Regions from separate parts of the Streptomyces sp. NPDC057694 genome, predicted to be linked through region 1. Evidence: riboswitches for the same ligand, from Rfam matches in the RefSeq annotation. Region 1 holds a riboswitch; each other region holds the start of a gene.
What was found. A riboswitch is a leader RNA that binds a small molecule or an ion and turns the genes downstream of it on or off. The one in region 1 is predicted to bind cyclic di-AMP.
Positions count from the first base shown of each region.

Region 2: linked by a shared signal. The riboswitch ahead of ACFVDP_RS05985 (peptidoglycan DD-metalloendopeptidase family protein) and the one ahead of ACFVDP_RS11385 (NlpC/P60 family protein) in region 1 are both predicted to bind cyclic di-AMP.
Region 3: linked by a shared signal. The riboswitch ahead of ACFVDP_RS25025 (M23 family metallopeptidase) and the one ahead of ACFVDP_RS11385 (NlpC/P60 family protein) in region 1 are both predicted to bind cyclic di-AMP.
Region 4: linked by a shared signal. The riboswitch ahead of ACFVDP_RS17810 (M23 family metallopeptidase) and the one ahead of ACFVDP_RS11385 (NlpC/P60 family protein) in region 1 are both predicted to bind cyclic di-AMP.

Region 1 is NZ_JBHVIX010000003.1:336,213-341,165, forward strand. It holds gene ACFVDP_RS11375 (NlpC/P60 family protein) at 1-473, opposite strand, end outside; gene ACFVDP_RS11380 (hypothetical protein) at 744-1,097, shown strand; gene ACFVDP_RS11385 (NlpC/P60 family protein) at 1,115-2,299, opposite strand; cyclic di-AMP (ydaO/yuaA leader) riboswitch at 2,307-2,473, opposite strand; gene pcrA (DNA helicase PcrA) at 2,817-4,953, shown strand, end outside.
Region 2 is NZ_JBHVIX010000001.1:1,306,427-1,311,379, reverse strand. It holds gene ACFVDP_RS06000 (helix-turn-helix domain-containing protein) at 1-335, shown strand, start outside; gene ACFVDP_RS05995 (DUF6126 family protein) at 332-478, shown strand; gene ACFVDP_RS05990 (tyrosine-protein phosphatase) at 507-1,304, opposite strand; cyclic di-AMP (ydaO/yuaA leader) riboswitch at 1,656-1,855, shown strand; gene ACFVDP_RS05985 (peptidoglycan DD-metalloendopeptidase family protein) at 1,861-2,607, shown strand; gene ACFVDP_RS05980 (SGNH/GDSL hydrolase family protein) at 2,819-3,604, shown strand; gene ACFVDP_RS05975 (TetR/AcrR family transcriptional regulator) at 3,632-4,249, opposite strand; gene ACFVDP_RS05970 (alpha/beta fold hydrolase) at 4,354-4,953, opposite strand, start outside.
Region 3 is NZ_JBHVIX010000012.1:128,364-133,316, reverse strand. It holds gene ACFVDP_RS25035 (M16 family metallopeptidase) at 1-75, shown strand, start outside; gene ACFVDP_RS25030 (M16 family metallopeptidase) at 93-1,460, shown strand; cyclic di-AMP (ydaO/yuaA leader) riboswitch at 1,713-1,872, shown strand; gene ACFVDP_RS25025 (M23 family metallopeptidase) at 1,885-2,673, shown strand; gene ACFVDP_RS25020 (GntR family transcriptional regulator) at 2,907-3,593, shown strand; gene ACFVDP_RS25015 (HPr family phosphocarrier protein) at 3,821-4,102, opposite strand; gene ACFVDP_RS25010 (GNAT family N-acetyltransferase) at 4,303-4,953, shown strand, end outside.
Region 4 is NZ_JBHVIX010000006.1:329,326-334,278, forward strand. It holds gene ACFVDP_RS17795 (alginate lyase family protein) at 1-600, shown strand, start outside; tRNA gene ACFVDP_RS17800 (tRNA-Met) at 648-721, shown strand; gene ACFVDP_RS17805 (PP2C family protein-serine/threonine phosphatase) at 878-1,987, shown strand; cyclic di-AMP (ydaO/yuaA leader) riboswitch at 2,203-2,339, shown strand; gene ACFVDP_RS17810 (M23 family metallopeptidase) at 2,351-3,388, shown strand; gene ACFVDP_RS17815 (aldo/keto reductase) at 3,523-4,476, shown strand; gene ACFVDP_RS17820 (PrsW family intramembrane metalloprotease) at 4,486-4,953, opposite strand, start outside.

The DNA.
Region 1 (4,953 bases):
GTACCGACCCGGTCGACGAGGGACGCCTGGTCGAGATAGCGGTCGGGGGAGGAGGAGAGCAGGAGCTGGAGCGACGGGTCGACGCCACCGGTGCGGTACTGGGCGGCGGCCGTCGAGCCGAGGCGCTGCCGCTCGGAGTTCAGGGCCTCCTCGCGCCGGGCCGCCTCGTCCTGGAGCGACCTGACCTTCTTGCGGGCCCGGTCGGCGTCCTCCTGCGCGCCGTTGTACTTGTCGGTGGCGACCTCCGCCTCCTGGTAGAGCCGGTCGACCTTCGCCTTCACCTGAGCGGGGCTGAGGTCCGGCTCCGCGTGCGCCGTGCCGCTCTCGAAGGCGGTGGCGCCCGCCGCGGAGGCGAGGGCGAGGGTGGCCGCGGTGCGGGCCGTATGGCCGCTGAGCGAGCGCTGCCTGGGCTTGCGATGCGCTGCCGGCACGAAGTGCCACGTCCTTCCGGATCGTACGACCGCCGTCGTCATACGCCCGGCGGCGGCCCGCACAGGGGGAACGGGCCGCCGCCGGACTCTCCTCGGCGGTGGTGGCCGACTGCCGCCCCTGGCCCGGGCGGCGGTGGGGAGCCGGTCACCTGAGGAAGGACGCTAAACCTCGGCGTAACGGGTTGGTGTGGGATTGTTCGGAACTGCTCCCTTTGTTGTGGACGGCGTCAGAGGGTGACAGGTCGGCGACCATGCGTGCTCGTGGGGGATCGGTGGCGAGGCGTCCCCTGCGTCCCGTTAGGCTCCGGAACCATGGACGTACTCATCCATCTCTTCGTCGGCCTGCACATCATCGGCATCGCCTCGCTGCTCGGCGGCTTCCTCACGCAGATGTCGGCGATGGGCAAGGGCACCGCCCGCTTCAACAAGGCGATGCTGCACGGCGCCCTGACCATGCTGGTGACCGGTGTCGCCCTCGTCGGCCTCAATCAGGCCGACGACAACACTGTCAACAACATCAAGATCGGCGTGAAGCTCGCGATCCTGATCGTCATCCTCGGCATCGTGTATGTGAAGCGGGACGAGGAGAAGGCCGAGAAGGGCCTGTTCGCGACGGTCGGCGCGCTCACCGTCGCGAACATCTTCATCGCGGTGCTCTGGACCTGAGACGGTCCGGGCTCCGCTCAGGCGGGGCGCACCACGCTGTGGATCGACGAGGTGCCGTCGTAGTAGATGGACTCCTCGCGCACGTACGCGCCCGGCTTCGGGGCGTGGATCATCATCCCGTCGCCGAGGTAGAGGCCGACGTGGCTGATGTCGTCGTAGAAGAACACCAGGTCGCCGGGCTGGATGTCGGAGAGCGAGACCGTCGTGCCGACCTCGACCTGGTCCCAGGTGGTGCGCGGCAGCGTGATGCCGGCGGCCTTCCAGGCGGCCTGGGTCAGGCCCGAGCAGTCGTAGGAGTCGGGGCCCGTGGCGCCCCACACGTACGGCTTGCCCTCCTGGGCCTTGGCGAAGGCGAGGGCCTGCGCGGCCTTGGCGGCGTAGCCGGACGACGAACCGGACGACCCCGATGACGACCCCGTCGAGCCGGAGCCCGACGCGCCCTCCTGGGCGGCCTTCTCCTCGGCCGCCTTCTGCTTGGCGGCCTCGGCCTCCTTCTGCTGCTGCGCCAGCTCGGCAGCCTTCTTCCGGGCCGCCTCCTCCTTGGCCTTCTCGATCCGCGCGAGCCGCGCCTTCTCCTCGGCGGTCAGCTTGGAGAGCAGCTGCCGCGCGTCGGACAGCTTCGTCTGCACGGCTTCCTTGGAGCTCTGCAGCTCCTCCTGAGAACCGGCGAGCTGGCGCAGGTTCTCCTGCGCCTCGGTGCGCTTCTTCGCCGTCTTGCGCTGCTCGTCCTGGAAGTCGTCGACGGCCTTCTTCTGCTCGTTCGTCATCCGGCTGAGCAGTTGGTCCTGCGCGAAGTAGTCCTCGGGGTTGTCGGCGAGGAACATCGTCGCGGTGTCGCTCATCCCGCCCGAGCGGTACTGCTCGGCGGCGTACCGGCCCAGTTCCTGGCGGGCCTTGTTCATCTTCTCGGTGCGCTGCGCGATGTCGTCGAGGAGCCGGTCGACCTGCTGCTTCTTGCCGGTGGTCTGCTCCTTGGCCGCGTTGTACTTCTGCGTGGCGACCTCGGCCTGGCGGTACAGGGTGTCGACCTTCTTCTGGACCTCTTCCAGGCTCGGCCGGTCCGGCTGCGCGGGAGCGGCCTGCGCCGTCTGCGAGAGCAGGGCGACAGAGGTGAGGGCGGCGGTGGTGATGCCGATCGCGGGGGTCGTGCGAAGACCGCCGGCGAGTCGGGACCGGTTGCGCGGCTTGCGGTGCGACGCCAAGGCTGGCGACTCCTTCCGTCATCCGCCTACCGGGTTAGCTGTCGGGTTCGGGCCAGGAAGGTCGCCCTACGCTCCACCGCCCGGTACTGCCGGGCCGTCGAGCCGATTCACCCCAAGGTCGGTGGGTCCCCGGTTCCCTGCCTCACGGCGTACGGAACTCAGCGGGGGCTGCCCGCTCGCCGCGACGATCGCGGGCGGGGGGACGGACGGCCCGCGCAGCACGGTAGCCAACTCGTGTTGCTGCTGTGAAGGTTGATGTGCGATATGCCCGATACATTTTCGTGACCTTGCTGCGGTCGGGGGACCCGAGGGGTGCCGCGCGTCCATTTCTTGATCGGTTCTCGGTCTGTTTATCCGGCTGTGTGCCGATGTGGCGGCATGATCCGCGGCCGGGGGAGCGGCGAGTGATCTGCGTCATGCGGAACACGCCGCGTCCGCGCTCCCGCACGGCGGCGGAGGCCCGGTATCGCAAAGGCGGCGGCGCTCTGTCAGTGGGGCGGCCTAGACTCGTACGGCGATGAGCAGCCTCTTTGACGACAGTTTCCTGGCCAGCCTCCAGAGCGGCGCGGAGCAGCCCCCGCCGCCGCCCGAGGACCCCGCCCACGACAGCGCGCCGGAGCCGATCCCGGACGATCTGTTCGGCGGGAAGTTCGACGTGCCACCGGCCAGGGACGCGTACTACCGGGACGGCGCCCCGCGCCCGGCCGTCGACGCGGAATCCCTCCTGGAGGGGTTGAACGAGAATCAGCGGGCGGCCGTCGTCCACGGCGGCTCGCCCCTGCTCATCGTCGCGGGCGCCGGCTCCGGCAAGACCCGCGTCCTGACGCACCGCATCGCGTACCTGCTCGCCGAGCGCGGCGTCCACCCGGGCCAGATCCTCGCGATCACGTTCACGAACAAGGCCGCGGGCGAGATGAAGGAGCGCGTCGAGGCCCTCGTCGGCCCGCGGGCCAACGCGATGTGGGTGTCGACCTTCCACAGCGCCTGCGTGCGCATCCTGCGCCGGGAGAGCAAGAAGCTGGGCTTCACGTCCTCCTTCTCGATCTACGACGCGGCCGACAGCAAGCGCCTCATGGCGCTCGTCTGCCGCGACCTGGACCTGGACCCGAAGAAGTTCCCGCCGAAGTCCTTCAGCGCGAAGATCAGCAACCTGAAGAACGAGCTGATCGACGAGGAGGACTTCGCGAGCACGGCGGCCGACGGCTTCGAGAAGACCCTCGCCCAGGCCTACGCGATGTACCAGTCCCGCCTCCGCGAGGCGAACGCGCTGGACTTCGACGACCTGATCATGACGACGGTGAACCTGCTGCGTGCGTTCCCCGACGTCGCGGAGCACTACCACCGCCGCTTCCGCCACGTCATGGTCGACGAGTACCAGGACACCAACCACGCGCAGTACGCGCTGGTCAAGGAGCTGGTGGGCCCGGCCGACAGCGACCCGGCCGAGCTGTGCGTCGTCGGTGACGCCGACCAGTCGATCTACGCCTTCCGCGGCGCCACGATCCGCAACATCCTCGACTTCGAGGAGGACTACGCGGACGCGACGACGATCATGCTGGAGCAGAACTACCGCTCCACGCAGACGATCCTCTCCGCGGCCAACGCGGTCATCGAGCGCAACGAGTCGCGCCGCCCGAAGAACCTGTGGACGAACGCGGGAGCGGGCGCCCAGATCACCGGCTACGTCGCGGACACCGAGCACGACGAGGCCCAGTTCATCGCCGACGAGATCGACCGCCTCACGGACGCGGGCGACGCCCGGGCCGGCGACGTCGCCGTCTTCTACCGGACGAACGCGCAGTCCCGTGTCTTCGAAGAGATCTTCATCCGCGTAGGACTGCCCTACAAGGTCGTCGGCGGCGTCCGCTTCTACGAGCGCAAGGAGGTCAGGGACGTCCTGGCCTATCTGCGGGTGCTCTCCAACCCGGAGGACTCGGTCCCGCTGCGCCGGATCCTGAACGTGCCGAAGCGCGGCATCGGCGACCGCGCCGAGGCGATGATCGACGCGCTGTCGCTGCGCGAGAAGATCAGCTTCCCGCAGGCGCTGCGCCGCGTCGACGAGGCGTACGGCATGGCGGCCCGCTCGACGAACGCGGTGAAGCGGTTCAACACGCTCATGGAGGACCTGCGCACGATCGTCGAGTCGGGCGCCGGTCCGGCGACGGTCCTGGAGGCGGTCCTCGAGCGCACCGGGTACCTCGCCGAGCTCCAGGCCTCCACCGACCCGCAGGACGAGACCCGCATCGAGAACCTTCAGGAACTCGCCGCCGTGGCCCTGGAGTTCGAGCAGGAGCTGGCCGCCTCGGACGAGGGCGCGCAGGACGACGGCGTGGAGGCCCCGGTCTCCGGCGGCACGCTCTCCGACTTCCTGGAGCGGGTCGCGCTCGTCGCCGACTCCGACCAGATCCCCGACGAGGACGACGACGGCAGCGGCGTCATCACCCTGATGACCCTGCACACCGCCAAGGGCCTGGAATTCCCGGTGGTCTTCCTGACGGGCCTGGAGGACGGCGTCTTCCCGCACATGCGCTCGCTCGGCCAGGCCAAGGAGCTGGAGGAGGAGCGCCGGCTCGCCTATGTGGGCATCACGCGCGCGCGGGAGCGGCTGTACCTGACCCGGTCCACGATGCGCAGCGCCTGGGGCCAGCCCTCGT
Region 2 (4,953 bases), on a different contig from region 1:
CCATGGAGGCGACCGAGGCGGGCGGCTGGACCTATGTCCAGGCCGGCGCCTCCGGCCGCGGGATGCAGGCGCTGCGCGTGCGGGTCCCGTACGGCGCCCAGGGCGACATCGTGCGCGTCCACCCCGGCGAGGAATGGCTCTACGTGCTCGAAGGGCGGCTGCGGCTGCGCCTGGGGGACACCGCCCACCGGCTCGGGCCGGGCGACAGCGCCCACTTCGACTCGCTCACCCCGCACCGCATCGCGGCCGCGGACAGCGGCGGGGCCGAGCTGCTCTTCGTCCACACCCTGCTGCAGAGCCCGACCACCGCACTGTGCCTGGGAGGCATGTCATGAGCGACGCACAGCGGCCCGGTGGCCGCGACATCGAGGACAAGCTGCCGCGCGGTCTCTGGGTGCGGATCGTGATCTACGTATTCGTGGGACACGCCTTCGCCGCGTTCGTCTACCTGCTGTTCACGCTGGGCGGGAACCGCTGAGGCGACCCCGCTCCGGGCTCCGGGCGGATCAGTCCACGAGCCGCTCGCGCAGCCGGTCGCGGTCGGCCTCGCTGAGCTTCAGGCCCTCCGCGAAGTAGCGGTCGGTGGTGCCCCACGTCTGCTCGATGGTGTCGAAGGCCGCGTGGAGGTACTCGGCGCGGGCGTCGAAGAGCGGTGAGAGCAGCTCCATGATCTCGGGGGAGTAGGCGTCGCCCGACCCGCTGCCCCGGCGGACCTTGTAGCGGCGGTGCTTCTCGTTCGACTTCAGGTAGTCCGCTTCGATGGCGTCCCGCTCGACGCCGACCGCGAGCAGCGTCACGGCGATCGACAGCCCCGCGCGGTCCTTGCCTGCCGCGCAGTGCATCAGGGCGGGCGTGCTGTCCTCGGCCATCGCGTGCAGCACCCGGCTGTGCTCGCCGGTGCGGTCGCCGATGATGGACCGGTACGAGGTGATCATGCGCTGCGCCCCTCGCCCGTCGGAGAGCAGGGCGCGCAGCTGGTCGAGGTCGCCGTCGCGGACCATCTTCCAGAACTCGGCGCCGTCGGCCGGGTCGGACAGTGGCAGATTCACATTGCGCACGCCGGGCAGCTCGACATCGGCGCCCTCCAGCTTCTGGTCCGCCGCGTTGCGGAAGTCGAAGACGGTGTGCAGGCCGAGGGAGGACAGGAACGTCGCGTCCTCGGCGGTGGCGTGCGCGAGGTGACCGCTGCGGAAGAGCACGCCGGGCCGCACCCGCCCGCCGTCCACGGTCGGCAGGCCGCCCACGTCGCGGAAGTTGCGCACTGCGGTCAGCTCGGGCTCGGTGGACGGGGCGTGCTGCGTCACGGGGGCTCCTCCGAATTCGGGCGCTCCGGCGCCGCTCGCCGGTGGGCCTGCACCTGACGATACGACATGGATTCCGCAGGCAACCATCCGTCTGTTATGTCCAGTTCTGGGTCAACTGTCCCTAAGTGAGCGGGGATTGTGGACGTCCGCGTGAGCGGGCTCATAGAGGTGACGGTGCGTGGTTGTTCTCGTGGCGGCCGGACGACGGAATTCCCGCAGGTATGGCGCTGGTAAAGGAGAAGAGGCGACAGAGGGTCACACAGAAATCTCTCAGATGATCAATGAAAGCCCCGGAATTCGAATTCGATGTTTGTCGCGGCCGGTTCCGCTGCCTTACGGTCACCCATCACACCGGACGGAACGCCTAATCCTGCCGCCGCCCGGAATTCCCACAACGACCCGTGACGGCAGGAGCGGGGGACCCACAGGCAGTACGCCGCCGAGGGATTTCCCGACGTGGCTCGGGGTGCAGCCGGTCTCCTTCCCGGGATCCGGCCGGACATCTCCAGTCCGAACCCGACAGCTCACCTCGCAGGCGACGGAGAGGAAAAGCGTCATGTCCGCACAGGCGAAGCACCGCCGTCCGAAGACCCGCCGCGCCACCCGCGCCGCCGCCCTCGCCACCGTCGGAGGAGCCGCGCTCGCGCTGCCCCTCATCGGCGCCACCGGAGCGCAGGCCGCCGACTCCGGCACCACCACGTACACCGTGAAGTCCGGCGACACCCTGGCGAAGATCGCCCAGAGCCAGGGCGTCGACGGCGGCTGGAAGCAGCTCTACCAGGACAACAAGAGCGTCATCGGCGCCAACGCGTCCCTGATCACGCCCGGCACCAAGCTCACCGTCGGCGGCGCGAGCGGTACGTCCACCACGGCCACCCAGGCGAGCGACACCTCGGGCAGCGGCTACGTGAAGCCGGTCGAGGGGTCCATCGGCACCCAGTACCACTCGTCCGGCGCCATGTGGTCCAGCGGCTACCACACCGGCACCGACTTCATCGTCTCCACCGGCACCTCGGTCAAGGCCGTCAGCAACGGCACCGTCGTCTCGGCGGGCGACGGCGGCGCGTACGGCAACCAGATCGTCATCAAGAACGCCGACGGCTACTACTCCCAGTACGCCCACCTGTCCTCGGTCGGCGTCTCCGCGGGCCAGACGGTCACGGCAGGTCAGCAGATCGGGCTCTCCGGCGCGACCGGCAACGTCACCGGACCGCACCTGCACTTCGAGATCCGCACGACCGCGAGCTACGGCTCGGACGTCGACCCGGTCGCCTACCTGCGCAGCCACGGCGTCACCCTCTGACCTGCGGCACATCTCACGCGACACACGCGTCACACCCGGCTCCCAGATATTCCCTGGGGGCCGGGTGTGTTTTGTCACCACTCGTCAACCCCTGGTTACGGTCGCGTAGGTCACACCTCGGGGTGAAAGATGTGTGGTCGTGGCAAACGAATCGAGAGCACTCACGGACGCAGCGGACCCGGCCGAGACGACGGACACGCACGGCGGCGGCCTGATCCGCTCGTACGCCGCGGTGGGGGACAGCTTCACCGAGGGCGTCGGGGATCCCGGCCCCGACGGGACCTTCGTCGGCTGGGCCGACCGGCTCGCCGTCCTCCTGGACGACCGGGCCCCCGAGGACACCTTCCAGTACGCGAACCTCGCCGTGCGCGGCAAGCTCCTCGACCAGGTCGTCGAGGACCAGATCCCGCGCGCCGTCGAGCTCGCCCCGGACCTGGTGACCTTCGTCGCCGGCGGCAACGACATCATCCGGCCCGGCACCGACCCGGACGACGTGGCCGAGCGCTTCGAGAAGGCCGTGGCCCGGCTCAGCGGGGCCGCGGGCACCGTCATGGTCGCCACCGGCTTCGACACCCGTGACGTCGCCGTCCTCAAGCATCTGCGCGGCAAGATCGCCACGTACAACATGCATGTGCGGGCCATTGCCGACCGGTACGGCTGCGCGATGCTCGACCTGTGGTCGCTCAAGTCCATCCAGGACCGCAGGGCCTGGGACGACGACCGGCTGCACCTGGCCGCCGAGGGGCACACCCGGGTCGCGCTGCGCGCCGCCCAGGCCCTCGGCATCGAGGTGCCCGCCGATCCCGAGCAGTCCTGGCCGCTGCTGCCGCCGCGCGGCACGTTCGAGGTCCGGCGCGACGACATCCACTGGGCGCGCGAGTTCCTGGTGCCGTGGATCGGGCGCCGGCTGCGCGGCGAGTCCTCCGGCGACCGGGTGCAGGCGAAGGGGTTCCTCGACCCGCACGAGATCAAGCTGCAGCTGGAGTCCGCTTCCTGAAGGGTCCGGCGGGCCGGGGGAGGGGCGTCAGTGCCCTGACGTCAACTGAGCGCGCTCCAGGCCGAGTTCGCGGGCCAGCGCCTCGTCCACCCACTCCTGGGTGCGGGCCCGCGACACCGCGCCCCCGTACGTCGTCATCTGCACGGCGAGGCCGTCGAGGAGCGCCGTCAGGCGCAGCGCCGTGGCCATCGGGTCCGGGCAGCTGAACTCGCCCGCCGCCACGCCCTCGGCGACAACCTCGGCGAGGGCCGCCTTCCACTGCTTGTCGAGGCCCCCGGTGACCTCGCGCAGCGCGGGTTCGCGCAGGGCGACGGCCCAGCCCTCGATCCACAGCCGCCATCCCTTGGCCTGGCCGGTCGGGGCGTACCAGCGCACCGCCGCGCGCAGCCGCTTGAGCGCCGTGGTCCGGCGGCCGAGCAGCTTGCGCAGATGGGCCAGGTCGTCCTCGGCGGCGTAGGTGAACGCGGCCGACACGAGCTTCTCCTTCGTCGAGAAGTGGTACAGCACCAGGGCGTTGCTCACCCCGAGCGCCGACGCCACGTCGGCGATGCGCACGGCGGCGACGCCGCGCACCTCGATCTGCTCGATGGCGGCCCGCAGCAGTTCCTCGCGCCGTTCGGCCACGCTCAACCGGACTCTGGTCACCGGGCAACCCTAGTTGTTGGAGGTGCCCCGGCGCTCCGGCTCCACAGAGTGGGGCCCGGGGCCGCCGCGCTCGCACGAGACGTGCGGGGCGGCCCCGGACGGGGTCAGCCCGCGGCCCGCACCGCCGTGCGGATCACCTCGGCGACCTCCTTGGGACGGGAGACGGCGATCGCGTGCGAAGCGCCGTCGACCTCGACGACGGTGGCGCCGGCGCGGGTGGCGCCGAACCGCTCGACCTCGGGGTTGATCGCCTGGTCGGCGCCCGCGATCACGGCCCACGACGGCGTGGTCCGCCAGCCCGCCGCGCTCGCCTTCTCCTCGAACGCACTCGCGGCGAGCGGGCGCTGGGCCACGGCGAGGACCGTCGTCGTCTCCGCGGGCACATCGGCGGCGAAGATCGCGGGGAACGCGTCCTCGGCGATGGTGACCTCGACGGCCGGCTCGCCGTCCGCGACCGGGTACGTCCACTGCTTCAGATTGCTGACCAGCGGCGACGCCGGGAAGCGGCCCTGGAGTTCGCCCAGGCTCTCCCCCTCTTCGAGGACGTACGCGGCTACGTAGACCAGGCCGACGACGTTCTCGGCGGCGCCGGCGACCGTGATCAGGGCGCCGCCGTAGGAGTGGCCGGCCAGGACGACGGGACCGTCGATCTGGGCGACCACCGAGGCGATGTACGCGGCGTCGGCGGCCAGGCCGCGCAGCGG
Region 3 (4,953 bases), on a different contig from region 1:
CTGGTGTACGAGCCCACCGCCCCCGCCGAGGCCGACGACGAGACCGCAGCGAACGACGAGGAGGCGGGCCAGTGACCGAGCAGCTCGCGAGCATGGACTTCCACCCGCAGCCGCAGCCCGGCGAGGCCAGGCCGTGGGCGTTCCCCGCCCCGCAGCGCGGCGCGCTCGACAACGGCCTCACCGTTCTGCACTGCCACCGCCCCGGCCAGCAGGTCGTCGCCGTGGAGGTCAACCTGGAGGCGCCCCTGGAGGCCGAGCCCAAGGGGCTCGACGGGGTCGCCACGATCATGGCGCGGGCCTTCAACGAGGGCACCGACAAGCACTCCGCCGAGGAGTTCGCGGCCGAACTGGAGCGCTGCGGCGCCACGATGGACGCGCACGCCGACCACCCGGGCGTCCGGGTCTCCGTCGAAGTGCCGGTCTCCCGGCTCTCCAAGGGGCTCGCCCTGCTGGCCGACGCCCTGAGGGCGCCCGCCTTCGCCGACAGCGAGATCGAGCGCCTGGTGGCCAACCGGCTCGACGAGATCCCGCACGAGAGCGCCAGCCCGGCCCGCCGCGCCGCCAAGGAACTCTCCAAGCAGCTCTTCCCGGCCGACGCGCGCATGTCGCGCCCGCGCCAGGGCACCGAGGAGACCGTCGCCGCCATCGACGCGGCGGCCGTGCGCGCCTTCTACGAGAAGCACGTACGCCCGGCCACCGCCACCGCCGTGGTGGTCGGTGACCTCACGGGCGTCGACCTCGACGGCCTGCTCGCCGACACGCTCGGCGCCTGGACCGGGAACACCGCGGAGGCGCGTCCCGTCCCGCCCGTCACGGCCGACGACACCGGCCGCGTCGTCATCGTGGACCGTCCGGGCGCGGTGCAGACGCAATTGCTGATCGGCCGCATCGGACCCGACAAGCACGACCGGGTGTGGGCTGCGCAGATCCTCGGCACGTACTGCCTGGGCGGCACCCTCACCTCGCGCCTGGACCGCGTCCTGCGCGAGGAGAAGGGCTACACCTACGGGGTGCGGTCCTTCGCGCAGGTGCTGCGCTCGGCGCCGGACGGGACGGGCGCCGCGATGCTCGCCATCAGCGGTTCCGTGGACACCCCGAACACCGGTCCCGCGCTCGACGACCTGTGGAAGGTGCTGCGCACGCTGGCCGCCGAGGGACTGACGGACGCCGAACGGGACACGGCCGTGCAGAACCTGGTGGGGGTGGCTCCCCTCAAGTTCGAGACCGCCGCGAACGTCGCGGGAACCCTCGCCGACCAGGTCGAGCAGCACCTGCCCGACGACTTCCAGGCCCGCCTGTACCGCCAGCTCGCCGACACGGGCACCGTGGAAGCCACGGCGGCGGTCGTGAACGCCTTCCCGGCGGACCGCCTGGTGACGATCCTCGTGGGCGACGCCGCGCAGATCGAGGAGCCGGTCAGGGCGCTCGGCATCGGTGAAGTGACCGTGGTCTCCGGCTGATCGGGACACGTCGAGCCGCACCGCCTCGGAGCCCCGGTGACCGCGAGGTCACCGGGGCTCCGTCGTGTCCGTGATGTCGCTCACGTACGCAAACGCGATCGCCACGCTTCGTAAATGTCCGAAATGGTGCGGAGGTTGCCTGTCTGCCCTGTGGCATGCGCGACAAAAGCCGGGATCCGTTTGTTGATTAAAAGATGTCCCGCTTAGCGTCGGTCCGGCTGTCCGCCGCACCCGTGCCGCGCCCGCGTCACCGGGCAGCCATCGCCGAGTCCCCCATGGCGCGAGCCAGGGGAGCCGGGGACCCACCGCAGTCCCTGGGGTGAATCGGACCCCTCCCGCAAGGAGTGGCCCGTAGGAGACCTTCCTGCTCCGAACCCGTCAGCTAACCCGGTAGGCGAGAGGGAAGGAAAGGATCAGCCTCTTCATGGCGTTCACCCGTGCCACCGGGAAGCACCGTCGTCCGAGCCGCATCACGCGTACCACCGCGCAGGTCGCGAGTGTCGCCGCGCTCACCACGACCGGTGTCGTCGGAGGCCTCGCCGCCCCCGCGCTCGCCGCGGACACCGCGGCCCCAGAGCAGAACAACCTGACGCAGGCCATCTCCATCGGCGACTCCCTCGCCGACCAGATCGACGCCCAGGCCACCGCCCAGAAGAAGGCCGCCGACGCGGCCGCCGCCAAGGAGAAGGCGGAGGCCGAGGCCAAGAAGCGGGCCGAGGAGGCCAAGCGCAAGGCCGAGGAGAAGGCCAAGAAGGAGCGCGAGGCCAAGGAGCGCGCCGCCCGTGAGGCCGAGCGCAAGCGCCTCAACTCCTTCGTGGCGCCCATCTCCGGCTCGTACGTCTCCACCGCCTACAAGGCGAGCAGCGGCCTGTGGTCCTCCGGCAGCCACACGGGCATCGACTTCCACGCCGCCAGCGGCACCGCGGTCCACGCCGTGGGCTCCGGCACCGTCGTCGAGGCCGGCTGGGGCGGCGCCTACGGCAACAACATCGTCATCAAGATGAACGACGGTACGTACACCCAGTACGGTCACCTGTCGTCCATCGGAGTCTCGGTCGGCCAGTCGGTCACCCCGGGCCAGCAGATAGCCCTCTCCGGCGCCACCGGCAACGCGACGGGCCCGCACCTCCACTTCGAGGCCCGCACCGGCCCCGACTACGGCTCGGACATCGACCCCGTCGCGTACCTGCGCTCGCACGGCGTGAACGTCTGACGCACTCCCGCAGCATCGCCCGAAAGCCCCGGCTCGCCGAGCCGGGGCTTTCGCGTTGCCTGTCCTGAGCAGACCGCCGGTGTCCAAAAAATATCCCTGGATTCCGGGCTGCCGTCGGAAATTCAAGCGCGGTGGAATAGAGTCGTTGGGCAAGCGCGCTGACCGGACGTCAATCGTGCTTGTACGGGCGTCAATCGACCGCGTTTCGCGGGGATTAAGGCGGAGGTCGGGTCATGCGCATTCCCGCGCACTCGGTATGCACGGCGATCCGTGACGACATCGTCGCGGGTGTCTACGAGCGCGGCGGCAGGCTCACCGAGGAGCTGCTCGCGCGGCGCTACGGTGTCTCGCGCGTCCCGGTCCGTGAGGCGCTGCGCACCCTGGAGGCGGAAGGGTTCGTCGTCACGCGGCGGCACGCGGGCGCCTGCGTCGCCGAGCCCACCGAGCAGGAGGCCGCCGACCTCCTGGAGATCCGCATGCTGCTCGAACCGCTGGGTGCGGCCCGCGCGGCCCAGCGCCGCACCGAAGCCCACCTCAAAGTGCTGCGCGGCCTGGTCAGGCTGGGGCAGGAGCGCTCCAGGCGGGGGCAGAGCGAGGACCTGCGCTCGCTGGGCAGCTGGTTCCACGAGACGCTCGCGCAGGCCTCCGGCAGCCCCGGACTGATCACCCTGCTCACCCAGCTGCGGCACAAGATCGCATGGATGTACGCGGTCGAGACCCCGGGCCGGCCCGCCGAATCCTGGTCCGAGCACGGTGCCATCGTCGACGCCGTGGCCCGCGGTGACGCCGAGCGGGCCCGCGTCCTGACGGCCCAGCACGCCGAGCGCGCGACGGCGGCGCACCGACTGCGCGTCCCGCGCGCGGGCGAGCGTGTGAGGACTTCGCAACATCCCGTAAACACGGCGGGGCTCCAGCATTAACAGGGGCACCGTATACAAAGAAGTACACAATTCGCGGAATGGGTCGCGACCTGTTTTCCGCTGCCCTTTTTAGTGCCGCATTCGGCGCCGTTGATTTCCCCTGCGCTTTCCGGGGTGCGGAAATTCCGTCGAGCGGTAAAAGGGTGCACAGTGCCGTCGAGACAAAAAACGACGGAGCCGCGCGCTCCGGGGGGAAACGCGCGGCTCCGTCGAAAGACGCTGTGGGGTCAGACGGTCTCGGGAAGCTCCTCGAGCCCCTCGGCGACCAGCTTGGCCAGACGGTCGAGCGCGGCGTCCGCGCCCTCGGCGTCGGAGGCCAGCACGATCTCCTCGCCGCCCTGGGCGCCCAGGCCCAGCACCGCGAGCATGGAGGCGGCGTTGACGGGGTTGCCGTCGGCCTTGGCGATCGTCACGGGGACGCCGGCCGCCGTGGCCGCGCGGACGAAGATGGAGGCGGGACGGGCGTGGAGGCCCTCGGCCCAGCCGACGTTGACGCGGCGCTCAGCCATGTGATGCTGCCCTTCAGGTGTCTCACAGTTGTCTAGACCATTCTCACACACCGTGGTCCGTGCTCGACGCGGACCCACGTCCCGTACGCGCACGGCCCTTCGGCCTCCTTCAGCCTGCCTCCCACGCGCGCGGGCCGCGACCCGTAAGACGGCGACACGCGCCCCCTCCGTCTGTCGGTGCTCGGCCCTACCCTTGCGGCATGGAGACCCCGTCGGACCGGCACGCCTACCCCGCCCACTGGGAGGCCGACGTGGTGCTGCGCGACGGCGGCACCGCCCGGATCAGGCCCATCACCACCGCGGACGCCGAGCGGCTGACCAGCTTCTACGAGCAGGTCTCGGACGAGTCGAAGTACTACCGCTTCTTCGCGCCCTACCCGCGCCTGTCCGCCAAGGACGTGCACCGCTTCACCCATCACGACTACGTGGACCGGGTCGGTCTCGCCGCCACCGTGGGCGGCGAGTTCATCGCGACGGTCCGCTACGACCGGATCAACGCGCACGGGATGCCCGCCTCCGCCCCGGCCGACGAGGCCGAGGTCGCCTTCCTGGTCCAGGACGCCCATCAGGGGCGCGGTGTCGCGTCCGCCCTTCTGGAGCACATCGCGGCCGTCGCGCGTGAGCGCGGCATCCGCCGGTTCGCCGCCGAGGTGCTGCCCGCCAACACCAAGATGATCAAGGTGTTCCGGGACGCCGGATACACACAGAAGCGCAGCTTCGAGGACGGCGTCGTCCGCCTGGAGTTCGACATCGAGCCCACCGAGGCGTCCCTCGCCGTGCAGCACGCGCGCGAGCAGCGCGCCGAGGCCCGCTCCGTGCAGCGCCTGCTCGCCCCCGGCTCCGTCGCCGTG
Region 4 (4,953 bases), on a different contig from region 1:
GCCGACTTCAACGGCAACTGGGACCTGGTCATGGCCGACGCCACCATGAACATGGCCGTCTACCTCAACGACCACAGCGCCTTCGACAAGGCCGTGCACCACTTCCGCGCCCGCGTCCCCGCCTACTTCTACCTCTCCTCCGACGGAGCGCTCCCGGTGAAGCCCGAGGGCAGCGACATCGACACCCCGGCGAAGCTGCGGACGTACTGGTTCGGGCAGAGCACCTTCAAGGACGGCCTCGCCCAGGAGACCTGCCGCAACTTCAAGCACGCCAGCTACTCACTGGCCGCCACCTCGCACATCGCCGAGACCGCCTGGCACCAGGGCGTCGACCTGTACGGCGAGGTGAAGGACCGGCTGGCGGCCGCCCTCGAGTTCCACTCCAAGTACCAGCTCGGCGCCGCCGCCCCGTCCTGGCTGTGCGGCGGCAAGGTGCAGCGGGACATGGGACCCGACACCGAGGTCGGCCTCAGCCATCTGCGCGGCCGGCTGAAGATGGATCTTCCGCAGACCGAGAAGCTGACCCGCAAGGAGCGGCCCGAGGGCACCGACGACCTCTTCGTGGCCTGGGAAACCCTGACCCACGCGAGCGCCGCGTAGCCGATTCGCGTTCTCGTCCCCCGATGGCGTAGAGTCAGGTTTACCGACGCGGGGTGGAGCAGCTCGGTAGCTCGCTGGGCTCATAACCCAGAGGTCGCAGGTTCAAATCCTGTCCCCGCTACTGAAGGCCGAGGCCGGAATCTCATCGAGATTCCGGCCTCGGTTCTTTTGCGCGTCCGCCACCCGTACGGCCCACACCAGGTCGCCTCCGCCGCGCTCCGCGGGAACCCTTGACGAGACGCCGGAAACCGGGCGCGGACGTGGCAGGAGACGAACGGTGGGGAAGCGCGGAGGGCGGCACAGATCGGTGGCGGACAGCGTCGGCACCCGGTGGTTCCTGCGCGTGCTGCCGGTTCTGCTGATCGTGGGCGGCGCCTGCTACGAGTACGTCACGCCCTCCGGCTTCTCCGGGGCTCCGCTGTTCAGCGCGGCGCCCCTGGTCGCCGCCCCGTTCTTCCCGCTGCGCAGCACGATCCTGGCCGGGCTCGGGTCGATCCTCGCCATCCTCGTCGTGCACTTCAGATACACCCAGCGGGTCGGCACCGACATCGTCACCGAGATGGCCACCGTGGCGACCGTCTGCGTGCTCGCCTGCTTCATCAACCAGATCGTGCGGCGCAGCAACGAACAGCTGGACTCCGCCCGGCGGATCGCGCAGGCCGCCCAGTTCGCCGTCCTGCCCGAACCGGCCGACCGGATCGGCGGCCTCGCCATCGCCGCGCGCTACGAGGCCGCGCAGGCCGGCGCCTTCATCGGCGGTGACCTGTACGCCGTCCAGGACACCCCGCACGGGGTGCGCATCGTCGTCGGTGACGTCCGGGGCAAGGGCATGGGCGCGGTCTCCGCCGTCGCCGTCGTCATCGGGGCGTTCCGGGAGGCCGCCGAGCAGGAGGGCAGCCTGGAGGCGGTCGCCCTGCGCCTGGAGCGGGCCCTGGCCCGCGAGGGCACCCGGCGCGACGGCATCGACGACTTCGAGGGCTTCACCACCGCGGTGCTCGCCGAGATCCCGCACGGCGACTCCCGCGTCCGCGTCGTCAACCGCGGCCACCCCGAGCCGATCCTGCTGCTCGACGACGGCACCGTACACATGATCCCGATCGTCGACGGCGTGGGGGCGCTGCCGCTCGGGATGGGGGAGCTGGGGTCCTGGCCGGACCGGGTCGCCGAGGCCGAGTTCCCGGCGGGGGCGACGCTGCTGCTCTACACCGACGGGCTCTCCGAGGCGCGGGACGCCGCGGGCGTCTTCTACGATCCGGCGGCCCGGCTGTCGGGGCGGATCTTCCCCGGGCCCGAGGAACTCCTCCTCTCCCTCGCCGCCGAGGTGCGCGCGCACACCGGGGGCGGCGCGACGGACGACATGGCGCTCCTCGCCGTACGGCGGCCGTGACTCTCCGCAGATGCCGCGGATAACAATTGACGAACCGTCAGAAACGTGGCCGGTTCACACCGTCGGTCAAGTCGACCCGTTCCGCCCGGCCTTGACCCGTTAAATCCCGGGCCAGGACGTGAACGATCAGTAGGAAGAGCTTGGAATTACTGTCGGCTGTCTATTAACGTTCGATAACGCAGCGCGGTCGTCCCAGCCGTCACCAGCGATGGCTCCGCGCGCACGCGCTTAATCCCGCAAGGGAGCCGGGGAACCACCAACTTGGGGTGAATCGGGCATCTTTTGGTGCTCGTAGGAGACCTTCCTGCTCCGAACCCGTCAGCTAACCCGGTAGGCGAGAAGGAAGGAAAGGAGAGCGCCCCCGTGGCGTCGAACCGGCCTGCCCCCGAGTTCTCCTCATTGAAGGATCCGTCGAACGACGCGTTCGGCCCCCAGCCGGAGAGCTGGGAGGAGTGGAACCCCACCGAGGAGTCCGTCCGCCCCGTCCGCGGCAGGCACCGCGTGGCCCGCCAGCGCGGCGGCCTCGCACGCAGCTCCACCGTTCTCGGCGTCGGCGTGATCGCCGCCGTCGGCGCGGGCGGCATCGCCACCGCGCAGGGCGGCAAGCCCGCCGTCCACATCTCCATGCCGGACCTCTCGGCCGTGAAGGACTCGCTGCCCGCGGCCAAGTCGCTGCCCGGCGTCGGCGCGCTCATATCCGACGGCTCCGACAGCTCCGACTCCGGCGCCGCCGCCACCCCGCTCACCACGGTCGGCAACGGCACGTCGGACGCGGGCGAGGCGCTGCGCACCCGGATCCTGGCCCAGGCCGAGACCCAGCAGGACGCCGCCGACGCCGCCGCGAAGAAGGAGGCCGAGGAGGCCGCCGCCAAGAAGGCCGCCGACGAGGCCGTCGCGAAGAAGGAGGCGGCCGACAAGAAGGAGGCCGCCGCCAAGAAGAAGGCGGAGGAAGAGGCCAAGAAGAAGGCCGAGGCCGAGCGCCTCGCCAAGCTGGCCAAGAGCTTCAAGCTCCCCGTCGCCTCCTACACGATCACCGGCACCTTCGGGCAGCCCGGCGCCATGTGGTCCTCCGGCTATCACACGGGCCTGGACTTCGCCGCTTCCACAGGTACCCCGATCTACGCCGTCCACTCCGGCACCGTCACCGAGGCCGGCTGGGCGGGCGCGTACGGCTACCGCACGGTCATCACCCTCGACGACGGCACCGAGCTGTGGTTCTGCCACCAGTCGTCGATCAATGTCAGCGCCGGCCAGAAGGTCACCACCGGCGATGTCATCGGCCGTGTCGGCGCCACCGGCAACGTCACAGGCCCCCACCTCCACCTGGAGGTCCACCCCGGCGGGGACGCCACCGGCATCGACCCGGCCGCCTGGCTGCGCGAGCGGGGCCTGACGCCCTGAGGGGCCTTCTCCGAGAACTCCGGCGGTCCTGGCGGCAACCCCCCGACGCCAGGGCTGCCGGTTTTGCCTGCCCTTGAGACGCGTACCGCCGTCCCCACGGAATTCCATGCTCCGGAAGGGTGTTGGACTGGAGCATGACTTCTTCCGTACTTCGCCCCCTCGGCTCCTCCGGCCTCGACGTCTTCCCGCTCTGCCTCGGCGGCAACGTCTTCGGCTTCACCGCCGACGAGGCCGCCAGCTTCGAGGTGCTCGACGCCTATGTCGCGGGCGGCGGCAACTTCATCGACACCGCCGACTCGTACTCGTCCTGGGCGCCGGGCAACAAGGGCGGTGAGTCCGAGACCCTCATCGGCCGGTGGGCCAAGGCGCGCGGCCGGCGCGACGACGTCGTCATCGCCACCAAGGTCGGCCGCCACCCCGACTTCCCCGGCCTGCGCGGCGACAACATCAAGGCCGCCGCCGACGCCTCGCTGCGCCGCCTCGACACCGACTACATCGACCTCTACTACACGCACTTCGACGACGACGAGACGATCCCGGTCGACGAGATCATCGGCGCGCTCGACGAGCTGGTGAAGGCGGGCAAGGTGCGGCACATCGCCGTCTCCAACATCTCGCCGGAGCGGCTCCAGGAGTCGCTGGACTTCTCCGACCGCGAGGGCCTGGCCCGTTACGTGGCCATCCAGCCGCACTACAACCTCGTCTCGCGCGACACCTACGAGGGCGCCCGCCAGGACATCGCCTCCCGCGCGGGCCTGGGCGCCGCCCCGTACTGGTCGCTGGCCTCCGGCTTCCTCACCGGCAAGTACCGGTCCGGCGTGAGCGTCGACAGCGTCCGCGCCGACAAGGCCGGCCCCCATCTGGAGACCGAGCGCGGCCAGAAGGTCCTCGTGGCGCTCGACGAGGTCGCGCAGGCGCACAACGCCGAGGTCGCCACCGTCGCCCTCGCCTGGCTCGCCTCCCGGCCCACCGTCACCGCCCCGATCGCCTCCGCGCGCACCGCCGCGCAGCTGCCGGCGCTGATGGCCGTCGCCGAGCTGGAGCTGACGGAGGCCGAGCTGGCGCGGCTGACCGAGGCGTCGGCCTAGGGTGCGCAGCTAATACCGGTACGGGTTGTACGCGGGGCCGTGCGTCATCGGCGGGCCCGCGTACACCGGCGGGCGCCACATCGGGGCCGCGGACCGTGAGCCGTACGCGAGGGCGGGCCGGGCGGCGGCGCGCCGCTCCCACAGCGCCTCGAGCAGCTCCCGCTCCCGTACGACGAAGTCGGCGCCGGCCCGGCCCCGGCGCCCGCGGCGCCGCAGCAGCGCCAGGGACGTCGCGTACGACTCGTACGCGGCGACCGACTCCGCCGCCTCCCTGCCGCCGTAGTGCGTGGCGAACTCGCGTGCCAGGCGCCGCGCCTTGAGCGAGCCGAGCGCGAACGGCTCGGGCGGGGTGAGCCAGCCCGCCGCGACATACGCGGGCAGCTCCTCGCGCACGGTGCGCAGCTCGCGCTGGCGCACGTACACCGCGAGCCAGGTGATCAGGCCGAACACCGGCACCATGAAAGCCGCGTAGACGGC